DNA from 3 places in the Pseudomonas sp. 05N432 genome. Region 1 is predicted to be linked to each of the others. Evidence: predicted binding sites of a transcription regulator. Region 1 holds the regulator's gene; each other region holds the start of a gene.
What was found. The regulator FliA, encoded in region 1, starts transcription of late flagellar genes. The targets are predictions, from matches to a motif close to CTAAAGTTTNNNNNNNNNNNGCCGNTAA.
Positions count from the first base shown of each region.

Region 2: a site for FliA is predicted at 2,188-2,215, ahead of AC1DHT_RS22420 (flagellar protein MotY). Genes of this name have one in related genera too.
Region 3: a site for FliA is predicted at 2,030-2,057, ahead of flgM (flagellar biosynthesis anti-sigma factor FlgM). Genes of this name have one in related genera too.

Region 1 covers NZ_JBFTMM010000009.1:123,991-128,552, forward strand. The annotation lists gene AC1DHT_RS11880 (chemotaxis protein CheA) at 1-89, opposite strand, end outside; gene AC1DHT_RS11885 (protein phosphatase CheZ) at 144-932, opposite strand; gene AC1DHT_RS11890 (chemotaxis response regulator CheY) at 963-1,334, opposite strand; gene fliA (RNA polymerase sigma factor FliA) at 1,501-2,241, opposite strand; gene fleN (flagellar synthesis regulator FleN) at 2,238-3,068, opposite strand; gene flhF (flagellar biosynthesis GTPase FlhF) at 3,183-4,514, opposite strand; gene flhA (flagellar biosynthesis protein FlhA) at 4,526-4,562, opposite strand, start outside.
Region 2 covers NZ_JBFTMM010000019.1:270,088-274,649, forward strand. The annotation lists gene AC1DHT_RS22415 (argininosuccinate synthase) at 1-1,086, opposite strand, end outside; gene AC1DHT_RS22420 (flagellar protein MotY) at 1,216-2,124, opposite strand; gene pyrC (dihydroorotase) at 2,281-3,327, shown strand; gene rnt (ribonuclease T) at 3,324-3,998, shown strand; gene AC1DHT_RS22435 (peroxiredoxin) at 4,073-4,562, opposite strand, start outside.
Region 3 covers NZ_JBFTMM010000032.1:16,897-21,458, forward strand. The annotation lists gene AC1DHT_RS28565 (MFS transporter) at 1-251, shown strand, start outside; gene AC1DHT_RS28570 (flagellar brake protein) at 309-1,055, opposite strand; gene AC1DHT_RS28575 (flagella synthesis protein FlgN) at 1,151-1,618, opposite strand; gene flgM (flagellar biosynthesis anti-sigma factor FlgM) at 1,667-1,993, opposite strand; gene flgA (flagellar basal body P-ring formation chaperone FlgA) at 2,144-2,905, opposite strand; gene AC1DHT_RS28590 (chemotaxis protein CheV) at 2,987-3,919, shown strand; gene cheR (protein-glutamate O-methyltransferase CheR) at 3,965-4,562, shown strand, end outside.

The DNA.
Region 1 (4,562 bases):
TCCACCAGCTGTTCGGACAGTTGCTCTAGAATCTCGCCGGCCTCAACCAGGAAATCCTGAAGGATCTCTTCATCGGCGCCGAAGCTCATTAAGGGGGTGCTCCTAAAGGTCTAAAAACCTAAAAAACCTAAAATGCTAAAACTCTAAAATCCTAGGCTGGATAACAAATCGTCCACATCGTCCTGACCGGACACAACGTCTTCTCTTTTATCGGCATGAATCTGCGGACCTTCACCCTGAGAGAGATGTTTTTGCGGATCTTTTTCAGCCAGCATCGCTTCATGGTCATGTTCGATGCCCGCAAAGCGGTCTACCTGACTGGCCATGAGCACGAGCTTGAGCAGGTTGCTTTCTACTTCGGTGACCAATTGAGTCACGCGCTTGATCACCTGACCGGTCAGGTCCTGGTAATCCTGAGCCAGCAGAATATCGTTGAGGTTGCCCGAGACGACCTGGCTCTCCTCGACGCTACGCGTCAGGAAACCGTCGACACGCCGGGCCAGTTCGCGGAATTCCTCGGCACCGACTTCGCGGCGCATGAAACGCCCCCAGTCCGCGCTCAGGGCCTGGGCGTCAGTGCTCAGGCCATTGACCAGCGGAGTACTGTTCTCGACCAGATCCATGGTCCGGTTTGCGGCCGCTTCGGTCAGCTTGACCACATAGGACAGGCGCTCAGTGGCATCCGTGATCTGTGAGACTTCCTCGGCTTGCGGCATGTTCGGGTCAATCTGAAAATTGACGATCGCGCTATGCAGCTCGCGAGTGAGCTTGCCCACCTCCTGGTACAGGCCACGGTCACGGGTCTGATTGAGCTCATGGATCAGTTGCACAGCGTCACCGAACCTGCCCTTTTCAAGGCTTTCGACCAGTTCGTGAGCGTGTTTTTTCAGGGTCGACTCGAAATCGCCCTGTGAAGATTCTCTTTGCTCCATAGCTCCCCCGTGGCGCAGTGGCTCAGCACATCAACCGATGCGTTCGAATATTTTTTCGATCTTCTCTTTCAACGCCTGGGCCGTGAAGGGTTTGACCACATAGCCGTTTACACCGGCTTGAGCGGCTTCGATGATCTGCTCGCGCTTGGCTTCGGCGGTGACCATCAGCACCGGCAGGTGCTTGAGCTTTTCATCGGCGCGCACGTGGCGCAGCAAGTCGATACCGGTCATGCCAGGCATGTTCCAGTCCGTTACCAGAAAGTCGATGCTCCCGCTGTTGAGAACGGGAATGGCGGTAATACCGTCGTCCGCCTCGACCGTGTTGGTGAACCCAAGGTCACGCAACAGGTTCTTGATGATCCGCCGCATCGTTGAGAAGTCATCAACGATGAGGATTTTCATGTTCTTGTCCAATTCGACCTCCAAGCAGTCTTAAACGCGTTCAGCACCTGAACACGCCATTCAATCAATCAGGCAGAGCACTCGACGACTGTCTGGAGCACAACGGATGAAGACCGGCACAGCGTTACACCCTGCCTGTTTCGTTCGCAGTGTCCCCACACTGCTGTCAGCGCGCTCGCCACTCCCCCAAACGCCCCCGCAAACGGGCTGCGCACTGGCTGTGTAACTGGCTGACCCGGGATTCACTGACCCCCAGGACCTCACCGATTTCCTTGAGATTCAGCTCTTCGTCGTAGTACAGCGCCAACACCAGTCGCTCACGCTCCGGCAAGTTGGCAATCGCATCCGCCAGCGCAGCCTGGAAGCGTTCATCTTCCAGGTCACGCGACGGTTCGAGATGAGCACTCGCGCCATCCTCGTGCAGCCCTTCATGCTCGCCGTCCTGCAACAGATCGTCGAAGCTGAACAGGCGACTGCCCAAGGTGTCATTCAAAATCCCGTAATAATCGTCGAGACTCAATTGGAGTTCGGCCGCAACCTCGTGATCTTTAGCGTCACGCCCGGTTTTAGCTTCAATTGAGCGAATCGCATCACTCACCATCCGGGTATTGCGGTGTACCGAGCGTGGCGCCCAGTCACCCTTGCGGACTTCATCGAGCATCGCGCCACGGATACGGATCCCCGCGTACGTCTCGAAACTCGCACCTTTGCTCGCATCGTATTTGGTCGACACTTCAAGCAAACCGATCATGCCTGCCTGGATCAGGTCCTCGACCTGAACACTGGCCGGCAGGCGCGCCAACAGGTGATAGGCAATACGTTTTACCAGTGGCGCGTAACGCTCGATCAGTTCGTACTGCGCGTCACGCGCCGACTTCTTGTACAGGTTGTAACCACTGGCTGTCATAGAACCGGACCCGCAGTTTGCTGCACCAGACGCTCGACGAAAAACTCCAGGTGCCCACGCGGGTTGGCGGGCAACGGCCAGGTATCGACTTTCTGCGCGATGGCCTTGAATGCCAGCGCACACTTGGAACGAGGAAACGCTTCATACACGGCGCGCTGCTTCTGCACCGCCTTGCGCACGCATTCGTCGTAAGGCACCGCACCGACGTATTGTAAGGCGACGTCGAGGAAGCGATCCGTGACCTTGGTCAACTTGGCGAACAGATTTCGTCCCTCCTGCGGGCTTTGCGCCATGTTGGCCAGCACGCGGAAGCGGTTCATGCCGTAATCGCGGTTGAGCAGCTTGATCAGCGCGTAGGCGTCAGTAATCGACGTCGGCTCGTCGCAAACCACCAGCAATACTTCCTGGGCTGCGCGAACAAAACTCACGACCGACTCACCAATACCCGCCGCCGTGTCGATCACCAATACGTCGAGGTTATCGCCGATGTCGCTGAATGCCTGAATCAGGCCAGCGTGCTGGGCCGGGCTCAGGTGAACCATGCTCTGGGTACCGGACGCTGCTGGAACAATGCGAATTCCGCCCGGCCCCTGAAGTAATACATCGCGCAGTTCACAGCGGCCTTCGATGACGTCGGCCAGCGTACGCTTGGGCGTGAGCCCCAGCAGGACGTCGACGTTCGCCAGCCCCAGATCGGCGTCCAGCAGCATGACGCGCCGGCCGAGCTCAGCAAGAGCCAGGGACAAGTTCACTGACACATTAGTCTTCCCGACGCCACCTTTGCCGCCGGTCACTGCGATCACCTGTACGGGATGCATGCTGCCCATGTTCGTTCTTTACCTTGTCTTGCTTAGACGCGGACTACATGACTGGCTGCGCGCTCACTTGTGAACAATGCATGGCAGGCCATCGATGTAGATACAAATCTATTCATTATTACCTCAGCCGACACGCTTGGCCGGGCTGTGGTAGAGGTCAGCGAACATATCAGCCATGGCTTCTTCGCTGGGTTCTTCCTGCATCTGCACGCTAACGGCGCGACTGACCAACTGATGCCGGCGCGGTAAATGTAGATCATCCGGGATCCGTGGCCCGTCGGTCAGATAAGCGACAGGTAATTCGTGGCTGATTGCCAGGCTCAACACCTCGCCCAGGCTCGCTGTTTCATCCAGTTTAGTCAGAATGCAGCCTGCTAGCCCGCACCGCTTGTAACTGTGATAGGCGGCAGTCAGTACCTGCTTTTGGCTGGTAGTGGCCAGCACCAGATAATTCTTCGACTTGATCCCGCGACCGGCCAGGCTTTCCAGCTGCATGCGCAACGCCGGATCACTGGCCTGCAGGCCGGCGGTGTCGATCAATACCACACGCTTGCGCAACAGCGGATCAAGGGCTTGCGCCAGGGACTGGCCCGGGTCGACGTGAGTCACCGAGACATTGAGGATACGCCCCAGGGTCTTGAGCTGTTCCTGGGCACCGATGCGGAAGCTGTCCATGCTCACCAATGCGATGTTCTGCGCGCCGTACTTGAGCACGTAACGCGCGGCCAGCTTGGCCAGCGTCGTGGTTTTGCCCATGCCGGCAGGGCCGACCATGGCGATCACGCCACCCTCTTCCAGTGGTTCGATCTCGGGAGTCACGATCATCCGCGCCAGGTGCGCCAACAGCATGCGCCAGGCCTGGCGGGGCTCTTCAATTTCAGTAATCAGTTCCAGCAGATCGCGCGACAACGGACCGGACAGGCCAATGCGTTGCAGGCGACGCCACAGGTTGGCTTGCTGCGGGCGACTGCCTTGCAACTGATTCCAGGCCAGCGAACCCAACTGCACTTCGAGCAGTTCACGCAGGCCATTGAGTTCGAAACGCATCGAGTCGAAAGCCCGCGGATCAACCCCGGCAGAATGCACAGGCGCTGGAGCAGGACGCGGCCGCTCAGCAAAGGTCGGCTCGATCAACGGTTCCGCAGCAGTCAGCGGCAGGCCGGCAAACAACTGGCGATTGGTGCCGACGCTCGCGTCACCTTCACCGTCGCCACGCAGGCTCAATTCGGCCTGAGCCGTGACGATCCGCGACTGGGTCTTGCGCAACTCGTCTTCGAGTTCAATGTTCGGTACACGCGGTGCCAGTGCCGACAGCTTGTAATCCAGGGCAGCCGTCAGCTCGACACCACCGGCAATCCGGCGATTACCGATAATGGCCGCATCAGCGCCCAGCTCATCACGAACCAGCTTCATGGCCTGACGCATATCGGCGGCGAAAAAACGCTTAACTTGCATAAACCACTACCTCAGCCGTTGGGCCCTACTGTCGCAACGATGGTCACT
Region 2 (4,562 bases), on a different contig from region 1:
CGACTCATCGGACTTGCGACCGGTGACGATCACGTTGCCTTTGTACAGCTTCAGGCGAACCACACCGTTCACATGCGCCTGGGAAGCATCGATCATCTGTTGCAGCATCAGACGCTCAGGGCTCCACCAGTAACCGGTGTAGATCAGGCTGGCGTATTTAGGCATCAGCTCGTCTTTGAGGTGAGCCACTTCGCGGTCCAGAGTGATCGACTCGATCGCCCGGTGAGCACGCAGCATGATGGTGCCGCCAGGGGTTTCGTAGCAGCCACGGGACTTCATGCCCACGTAACGGTTCTCGACGATGTCCAGACGGCCGATACCGTGTTCGCCACCGATACGGTTCAGGGTCGCCAGCACGGTAGCCGGAGTCATTTCGACGCCGTCCAGTGCAACGATGTCGCCGTTGCGGTAAGTCAGCTCCAGATATTGCGGCTTGTCGGGAGCGTTCTCCGGGGAGACGGTCCAGCGCCACATGTCTTCTTCGTGCTCGGTCCAGGTGTCTTCCAGCACGCCGCCTTCATAGGAAATGTGCAGCAGGTTGGCGTCCATCGAGTACGGGGATTTTTTCTTGCCGTGACGTTCGATCGGGATCGCGTGCTTCGCCGCATAATCCATCAGCTTCTCGCGGGACAGCAGGTCCCACTCGCGCCAAGGGGCGATCACTTTCACGCCTGGCTTGAGTGCATAAGCGCCCAGCTCGAAACGAACCTGGTCATTGCCCTTGCCGGTCGCACCGTGGGAAATGGCATCTGCGCCGGTTTCGTTGGCGATTTCGATCAGGCGTTTGGCGATCAACGGACGAGCGATGGAAGTACCCAGCAGGTACTCGCCTTCGTAAACGGTGTTGGCGCGGAACATCGGGAAAACGAAATCACGCACGAATTCTTCGCGCAGATCGTCGATGTAGATTTCTTTTACGCCCATGGCTTGTGCCTTGGCGCGGGCCGGCTCGACCTCTTCACCCTGACCCAGGTCAGCGGTAAAGGTCACCACTTCACAGTTATAAGTATCCTGCAGCCACTTGAGGATCACCGAAGTGTCCAGGCCGCCGGAATACGCCAGAACGACCTTGTTTACGTCCGCCATGCCATCACTCCACGGGGTTCTACGGAAAGCCGAGAAGTCTACCGCCGTGAGAGGATAAATTACAGAGGCGCGACAGCTTATGATGACGAAGCGACAGATTATGTCGAGCGGGCGACTATTTCAGCCAGTTCAGGAGGTCGTTGCGGCACTGCTTGCCGAGCTGACTTGCGGCGCCGGTTTATCGGTGGGTGCAACGCGCTCAAGGTGAACGTTGACCCGGCGATTCTTCGCCCGATTGGCGGTGTTGGTGTTGGGGGCCAACGGATAACGCTCGCCGTGAAAGCGCATCGTGATTTGCGACTCCTGAATGCCATTAGCCTTGAAGAAGTCCATCACCGCCAGCGCTCTGCGCCGGGACAGATCACGGTTGGTCAGGCGATTGCCACTGTTATCGGAATGACCGTCGAGTTCGATGTGATTGACCGTCGGGTCGGCCTTCATGAAGGTCAGCATGACCTGCAGCTTGGCCTTGGCCTGCGCGTCCAGATCGATACCACCGCCCGGAAAACCAACCTCAGCCTGCTTCACCTGCTCGTAATTCATCGGCAGCAACTTGGCGACACACGCCTGATAATCGGCGTAGGCCTTGCTGAAACTGACCGGCAACAAACGGACTTCCGACACTCCGCCATCGCGCGAATAATGCCGAATCAGCGGACTGCGACCGTCCATCAAACCGCCGATAAGGCGTCCGGCCTGGAGTTGCGAGCTGTTGAACAGCACATCACCGCTGCCAACCTTGACCGACCCCAGATTGATATCGCCGCGCCCCGGCTGCCAAGGCGCAGCGGCGGCCAGCAACGTCGCCGAGCCGCCGGTGATCATCGGGTTGTAGGCCTTCAGACGAAAGGTGGCCTGCTCGCCTGCGCGCCGCACGAACTCGCCCGAACCGAAATCGGCAATCGGCTGGCTCAGGCGACATTCGAATTTGTCGCCTTCGACCGTCCACTCGATGCTCTCCAGACGCGTCTGGAAAGTGAGCGCCATGGCAGGAAGGCTGGCAAACACGCTGAGCAAGGCTAAATAACGCTGGCGCACGGGAGGCTCCACTGGCTTCTACAACAAAAAGACCGATACATATAATTACGGCATACCTTTGTGATATCGGAAGCTTGCTGCAAAACTTGATAGCGAGTGCCTGGATGAGTCTTTTCCGGTAGCATTCCCTTGAGTTTGACCCGCCTGGAATCCCCAATGTCCGACCGCCTGACCCTGCTGCGTCCCGACGACTGGCATATTCATCTTCGCGATGGTGCTGTGTTGCCCAATACTGTCGCGGATGTCGCGCGCACCTTTGGTCGCGCGATCATCATGCCTAACCTGGTACCACCGGTGCGTAACGCCGCTGAAGCCGACGCCTATCGCCAGCGTATTCTCGCTGCGCGCCCGGCCGGCAGCCGTTTCGAACCGCTGATGGTGCTTTACCTGACCGACCGGACTACACCCGATGAAATTCGCGAGGCCAAGGCCAGCGGTTTCGTTCACGCTGCCAAGCTGTATCCGGCTGGCGCGACCACCAACTCGGATTCCGGTGTTACCAGCATCGACAAGATCTTCCCCGCGATCGAGGCCATGGCCGAGGTCGGGATGCCCTTGCTGATTCATGGTGAAATCACCCGCGGCGACGTCGATGTCTTCGACCGCGAAAAAGTCTTCATCGACGAGCACATGCGTCGGGTCGTGGAGCGTTTCCCAACGCTCAAAGTGGTGTTCGAACACATCACTACCCGCGATGCCGTGCAGTTCGTCAACGAGGCTCCGGCCAACGTTGGCGCAACCATCACCGCTCACCACCTGCTGTATAACCGCAACCACATGCTGGTGGGCGGGATTCGTCCGCACTTCTATTGCCTGCCGATTCTCAAGCGCAATACCCATCAGGTCGCCCTGCTTGACGCCGCTACCAGCGGCAGCGAGAAGTTCTTCCTGGGCACAGACTCGGCCCCGCACGCCCAACACGCAAAAGAAGCCGGGTGTGGCTGTGCCGGTTGCTACACCGCTTATGCCGCGATCGAGATGTACGCCGAAGCCTTTGAACAGCGCAATGCGCTGGACAAGCTCGAAGCCTTCGCCAGCCTCAACGGCCCGCGCTTCTACGGCCTGCCGGCGAACACCGACCGCATTACCCTGGTCCGCGAAGAATGGACCGCCCCAACCAGCCTGCCGTTCGGCGAGCTGACTGTCATCCCGCTGCGCGCCGGTGAAAAACTGCGCTGGCGCCTGCTGGAGGAACACGCGTGAGTGAAGACCATTTCGACGACGAACAGGAAAGTTCAGGCGGAGGTGGTTCACGTCACCCGATGGCAGCCAGGTTCCGTGGATACTTGCCCGTTGTCGTCGACGTTGAAACCGGTGGTTTCAACTGTGCCACTGACGCCTTGCTGGAAATTGCCGCCACGACTATCAGCATGGACGAAAAAGGTTTTGTGTACCCCGATCACACCTATTTCTTCCGTGTAGAACCGTTCGAAGGCGCCAACATCGAAGCCGCGGCGCTGGAATTCACCGGGATCAAGCTCGATCACCCACTGCGCATGGCCGTGAGTGAAGAAGCGGCACTGACCGACATCTTCCGTGGCATACGCAAGGCGCTGAAAGCCAACGGCTGCAAACGGGCGATCCTGGTCGGCCATAACAGCAGCTTCGACCTGGGCTTCCTCAATGCCGCCGTTGCGCGCCTGGACATGAAGCGCAATCCGTTTCACCCGTTCTCCAGCTTCGACACCGCGACACTGGCCGGTCTGGCTTATGGTCAAACGGTCCTGGCCAAAGCGTGCCAGGCTGCCGATATCGACTTCGACGGTCGCGAGGCCCACTCGGCTCGCTACGATACCGAGAAGACTGCCGAGCTGTTCTGCGGCATCGTCAATCGCTGGAAACAAATGGGCGGCTGGGAAGATTTCAACGACTGATTCAGTCGCAGGATTTATCCCGCCCATAAAAAAACCGGCCTTGGCGGCCGGTTTTTTTATGCCTGACGCGTGGCTTACAGCTTGCCAGCGTTCTCGGTCAGGTAAGCAGCAACGCCTTCTGGCGAAGCGGTCATGCCCTTGTCGCCTTTTTTCCAGTTGGCCGGGCAAACTTCGCCGTGCTCTTCGTGGAATTGCAGGGCGTCGACCAGGCGAATCAGCTCTTCCATGTTACGACCCAGTGGCAGGTCGTTGACGATTTGCGAGCGAACAACGCCCTTGTCGTCGATCAGGAATGCGCCACGGAAAGCCACGCCGCCTTCGGACTCAACGTCGTAGGCCTTGGCGATGTCGTGCTTCATGTCAGCAGCCATGATGTACTGAACCTGACCGATGCCGCCGGCATTGATCGGGGTGTTGCGCCAGGCGTTGTGGGTGAAGTGCGAGTCGATCGAAACAGCGATCACTTCAACGTTGCGAGCCTTGAAGTCAGCCATGCGGTGGTCCAGAGCGATCAGCTCGGACGGGCAAACGAAGGTGAAGTCCAGTGGATAGAAGAACACCAGG
Region 3 (4,562 bases), on a different contig from region 1:
ATCAGGTGGAAGACGCGCCGCTGCATCACGTGGCAATGCCGGACAGCATGTCGAGTTCGCCACTGGTGGCGGCGCTCGATCCGAGGGTCGATGAGCAGGTCGTGCATGACCAGATGCAAAATGGCGCGAGCCCTGATCTGGATCCTGAGCGGGACGCAAAGTCCGACGCTGAGGATGTCGGCGGCTCTGATGAGCAGCCTGATGATCCGGGGGCGGAGCATCCGAAAAGCTTTACCGAGGCCAGGCCTTAGGGGCAAAAAAAACGGGCAGTCACCGCAAGGGACTGCCCGTTTTTTCAAGCGTCTGGATCAGAAGTCGTCTTTGTCGAAGCGGCGCGCTTCGCGTTGCAACTGATAGACGAAGCGCTCGACCTGACGCTGCACCAGTCCGCTCATGTTGTGAAAGCGTACGCCGGCGAAGGTGGTATCGATTTTCTCTTCGTGGTGCAGATAACGCAGCTCGACCGGTGCGGTCATACTGCCGAAGGGCAGGGCGGCGATGAAGCGTTCATAGACCTGACCCAATTGAAGTCCGCTGGTGATGTCGCCATCAAAGCGCAGCTTGCAACCCGTCGCAGAGATATCCAGCAGTTTGCCACTGACAGGCGTCTTGAGCTTGTCGCCACCGAGTTCGATGTTGACCAGTTGTGCCAGTTTCAAGGCTGCGCGAAACGCATTGCGACGCTGGTGGTAAACCACTTCATCGGGCAGCGTGCCACGGTAGCAGCGGTCGCCGTTGGACTCGTCGATGGTCAGCGCGCCGTTGCTTTCCCAGGCAATGCGTACGCCCTCATGAAAGCCTTCAACCCGAAAGGCTTCGCCGGCAAGCAGGTAGCGTTCGCCATCGCGAGGGATCATTTCGTCCAGGGCGATCATGTTGCTGTCGCGATCGACATCGATCAGGTAGCTCTGAAAGCGCTGGCTGCGTTCATGGAACGTGATGATCAGGGGATCATGGCTCTCTTGCAGCATCCGCAGGTTGCCGGTGATTTCCAGCGGGGTGCTGAGCACCTTGGGTGGCTGCGGAGCATCTTCCGCGCTTGAGGCGTTGAACACGGTTTATCAATCTCCAGACAGAATACGATCACACGCAAGAGCTAGCATTCTGCCAGCATGTTTGGTGCCTTGATAGAGCACGCTTATTTATGAGTTCAAGCCTGACTGAGTGCGCGGGGTTTCGCGAGCATGGAGGTTGATCCGCGGGCGTCATAAAGCGTTGGAGGCTCGCCACCGTTAAGGATTTTCAGCTGATTGGCGGTGGTGGCTTGTTGCACCTGGATCGAGCGGCCATTGAGCTCGTTGGCGGTTTGGCAATCTGCAAGCAGTCGGGTCAGGACGTCGCTTTGGGTCAGCAACTGATCGCCAATACTTGAGTGAGCGGCAAGCTGCTCCAGGCCTGCGCGGCTGGCAGGAAGGTTCAGGCTCGCGAGAATTTCGCTGCGTTTGCGGCCATGCTGTTCCAGCAGAATGATCAGTGCCTGTTTCTGCGCCAGAATATCCTCGAGCAGCGGCATGTCGCGGCCGTGCAGGGCGAGGGATTCGGTCTTCAGCAGCTCCAGCAATTGTTGAGCTGGAGCAAAGTCATCGGTGATCAGTTGCAGTAAGTTAGTGTCGTGCATGGCTGGCCTTGGGTTTTAAGCGTCCAAAAGCCTGGCGCAGGCCTTTGGCTAGCGCTGGGCTTCGAAGTTGAGCAGTTTGCTGGCTACACGGTTGCTGTCGACCTTATAGCTGCCATCGGCAATCGCTGCTTTCAACTCGGCCACGCGGGCGCTGTCGACGGCAGGCTGATCGCGCAGCTTGTCAGTGATCTTCTGCAACTGTTGAGCCTCATTGCTGAGGTGTACCGATTCCCCGCTTTGGGTGGCACCGACCTGTTCGGTCGAGGTGCTCAGCGGCGCGGATTTGCCGGCATCGCCGGTGTCCTTGCTGACGCTGGTCCGCATGCTGCTTGCGGGCGTGGGGGAGCTGTTTAAACGGCTGAAATCGATGACCATGATAAAAAACCTCTGGGAATTTGGACGCTTGCCATGTTTTCGGCCATACCCGGGAAAACTTTAGGCTCAATAGTCAATGAGCCCAGGCACGTCGGTATTTGCCCTGCGTGAGGCACAGTTTAGGGAACAGGACGGTTGTGCGCCAGTTATCTACATGGCGACTTCCACCTGGCCCGTTGCCGTGACCTGCGCCTTGATGACTCGTTGTGAGTTGAGGTTTTTGACTCTGATCTGCTCGCTCAGGCCGCCATTGGACAGCGCTTCACCCGGCATTCGCACACTCAGTGTGCCGCTGCGGGCGGTGATGACCACCTGATCGCCCTTGCGCACGACTTCTGCCTGCTCCAGATGAACAAGCGTAATCACTTGATCGCTGACCATTGGTCGGACAAGTTTTTGTCCGATGGCTTGATCGACGTTTGTCAGATATCCCTGATTGATCAGGCTGATATCGCGCTCACGCAGCATCACATCTGAAGGGTCGATGATTCCGGCTCGTTTGAGGGGGCGGGTGGTCGTGACGACCTCGCGAAACAGGCGGACTTGAGCGGGTACGAAGACCGTCCAGGGGGAGGCGCCATCGCAACGGACTTTCACCGTAACCCGGCCCAAAGGTATCGCGGGGCTCTCCAATGTCGCTGTCAATTCCTTGTCGCACGCCGGCATGTGCATGCGCGGGTCGAGCTTGTTGACTTCGATTTCATAGCGCCCTGCGGTTTGACTGGTGGCCAGGTAGTCTTCTACGGTGAATTCAAGAAAGCCCTGAGTGACGCCGATAAGTAGATCAGGCAAGGTAACCGGGTCGGCAAAGGCAGGGCTGCCAACGTTCAACAGGCATACAGCTGACAGGGCGCCGAGGAATTTACGGCACATTGATGTCAGGCGTCGGGAAAATGTCGTTTTTGTGTTCATGGCAGTTAAAAAGCAAGCGCCGTGCCGTTTAGTGATGAATGTGCGTCGCAACACACTTAGCGTTGGTGTAGGAGTCTGGGCATGGCTGGTGTAATGGATTCGGTTAACCAGCGCACGCAACTGGTAGGGCAGAATCGCCTGGAGCTGTTGTTGTTCCGTCTCGACGGCCAGCAGCTTTACGGGATCAACGTGTTCAAGGTTCGGGAGGTGCTGCAATGCCCCAAGCTGACCCTGATGCCCAAGTCCAGTCCTGTCGTGTGCGGTGTGGCGAATATTCGGGGGGCAACCATTCCGATTCTGGATCTGGCAATGGCAACCGGCTCAGGCGGGTTGCAGGATCAAAGCAATCCCTTTGTGATCATCACGGAGTACAACACCAAGACCCAGGGGTTTCTGGTGAGGTCGGTCGAGCGGATCGTCAACATGAACTGGGAAGAGATCCATCCGCCGCCCAAGGGCACGGGTCGCGATCACTACCTGACCGCAGTGACTCGAGTCGACAATCAGCTAGTCGAAATTATCGACGTGGAAAAGGTCCTGGCGGAAGTTGCGCCGACGTCGGATGTGATTTCGGTGGGCGTGATCGATGCCGAGACCCAGCACAAGGCAATTTCCTTGCGAGTGCTCACGGTCGACGACTCGTCGGTGGCGCGCAAACAGGTCTCGCGTTGCCTGCAGACGGTGGGGGTTGAAGTTGTTGCGTTGAACGACGGCCGGCAAGCGCTGGATTACCTGCGCAAACTGGTCGATGAGGGCAAGAAGCCGGAAGAAGAGTTTCTGATGATGATTTCCGACATCGAAATGCCCGAAATGGACGGCTACACCCTTACGAGCGAGATCCGCAGCGACCCTCGCATGCAAAAGCTCCATATCATCCTGCATACTTCGTTGTCAGGCGTATTCAATCAGGCGATGGTGAAGAAAGTCGGTGCCGATGACTTCCTTGCCAAATTCCGTCCTGATGACCTGGCATCCCGGGTAGTCGACCGGATCAAAGCAGCAGATATCAGCTAGTGGCCTTCGCTACTGGCGGTCAACACGATTTAAGAGGCGGCATCATTGTCTACGGGTAATTTGGATTTCGAACAGTTCCGGGTCTTCCTGGAAAAAGCCTGTGGCATTCTGCTCGGTGAGAATAAGCAGTATCTGGTGTCGAGCCGTCTCAACAAACTGATGGAACAGCAAGGCATCAAGTCCTTGGGTGAGTTGGTGCAGCGGATGCAGACCCAACCGCGCAGTGGTTTGCGCGAGACGGTGGTGGACGCGATGACGACGAACGAAACCCTCTGGTTTCGTGACACCTATCCGTTTGAAGTCTTGAAGAACAAAGTGCTGCCTGAGTCCATCAAGGCCAGTCCCGGGCAGCGCCTGCGGATCTGGTCGGCGGCGTGCTCGTCCGGGCAGGAACCGTATTCGCTGTCGATGTCGATCGACGAGTTCGAGCGGGTCAATATGGGGCAGTTGAAGATGGGGGTGCAGATCGTTGCCACCGACCTGTCCGGAACCATGTTGACCAACTGCAAGACCGGCGAGTACGACAGCCTGGCGATCGGTCGCGGTCTTTCGCCGGAGCGTCTGCAACGCTACTTCGATCCGAAAGGGCCGGGGCGTTGGGCAGTCAAGGCACCGATCAAGAGTCGGGTGGAGTTCCGCTCGT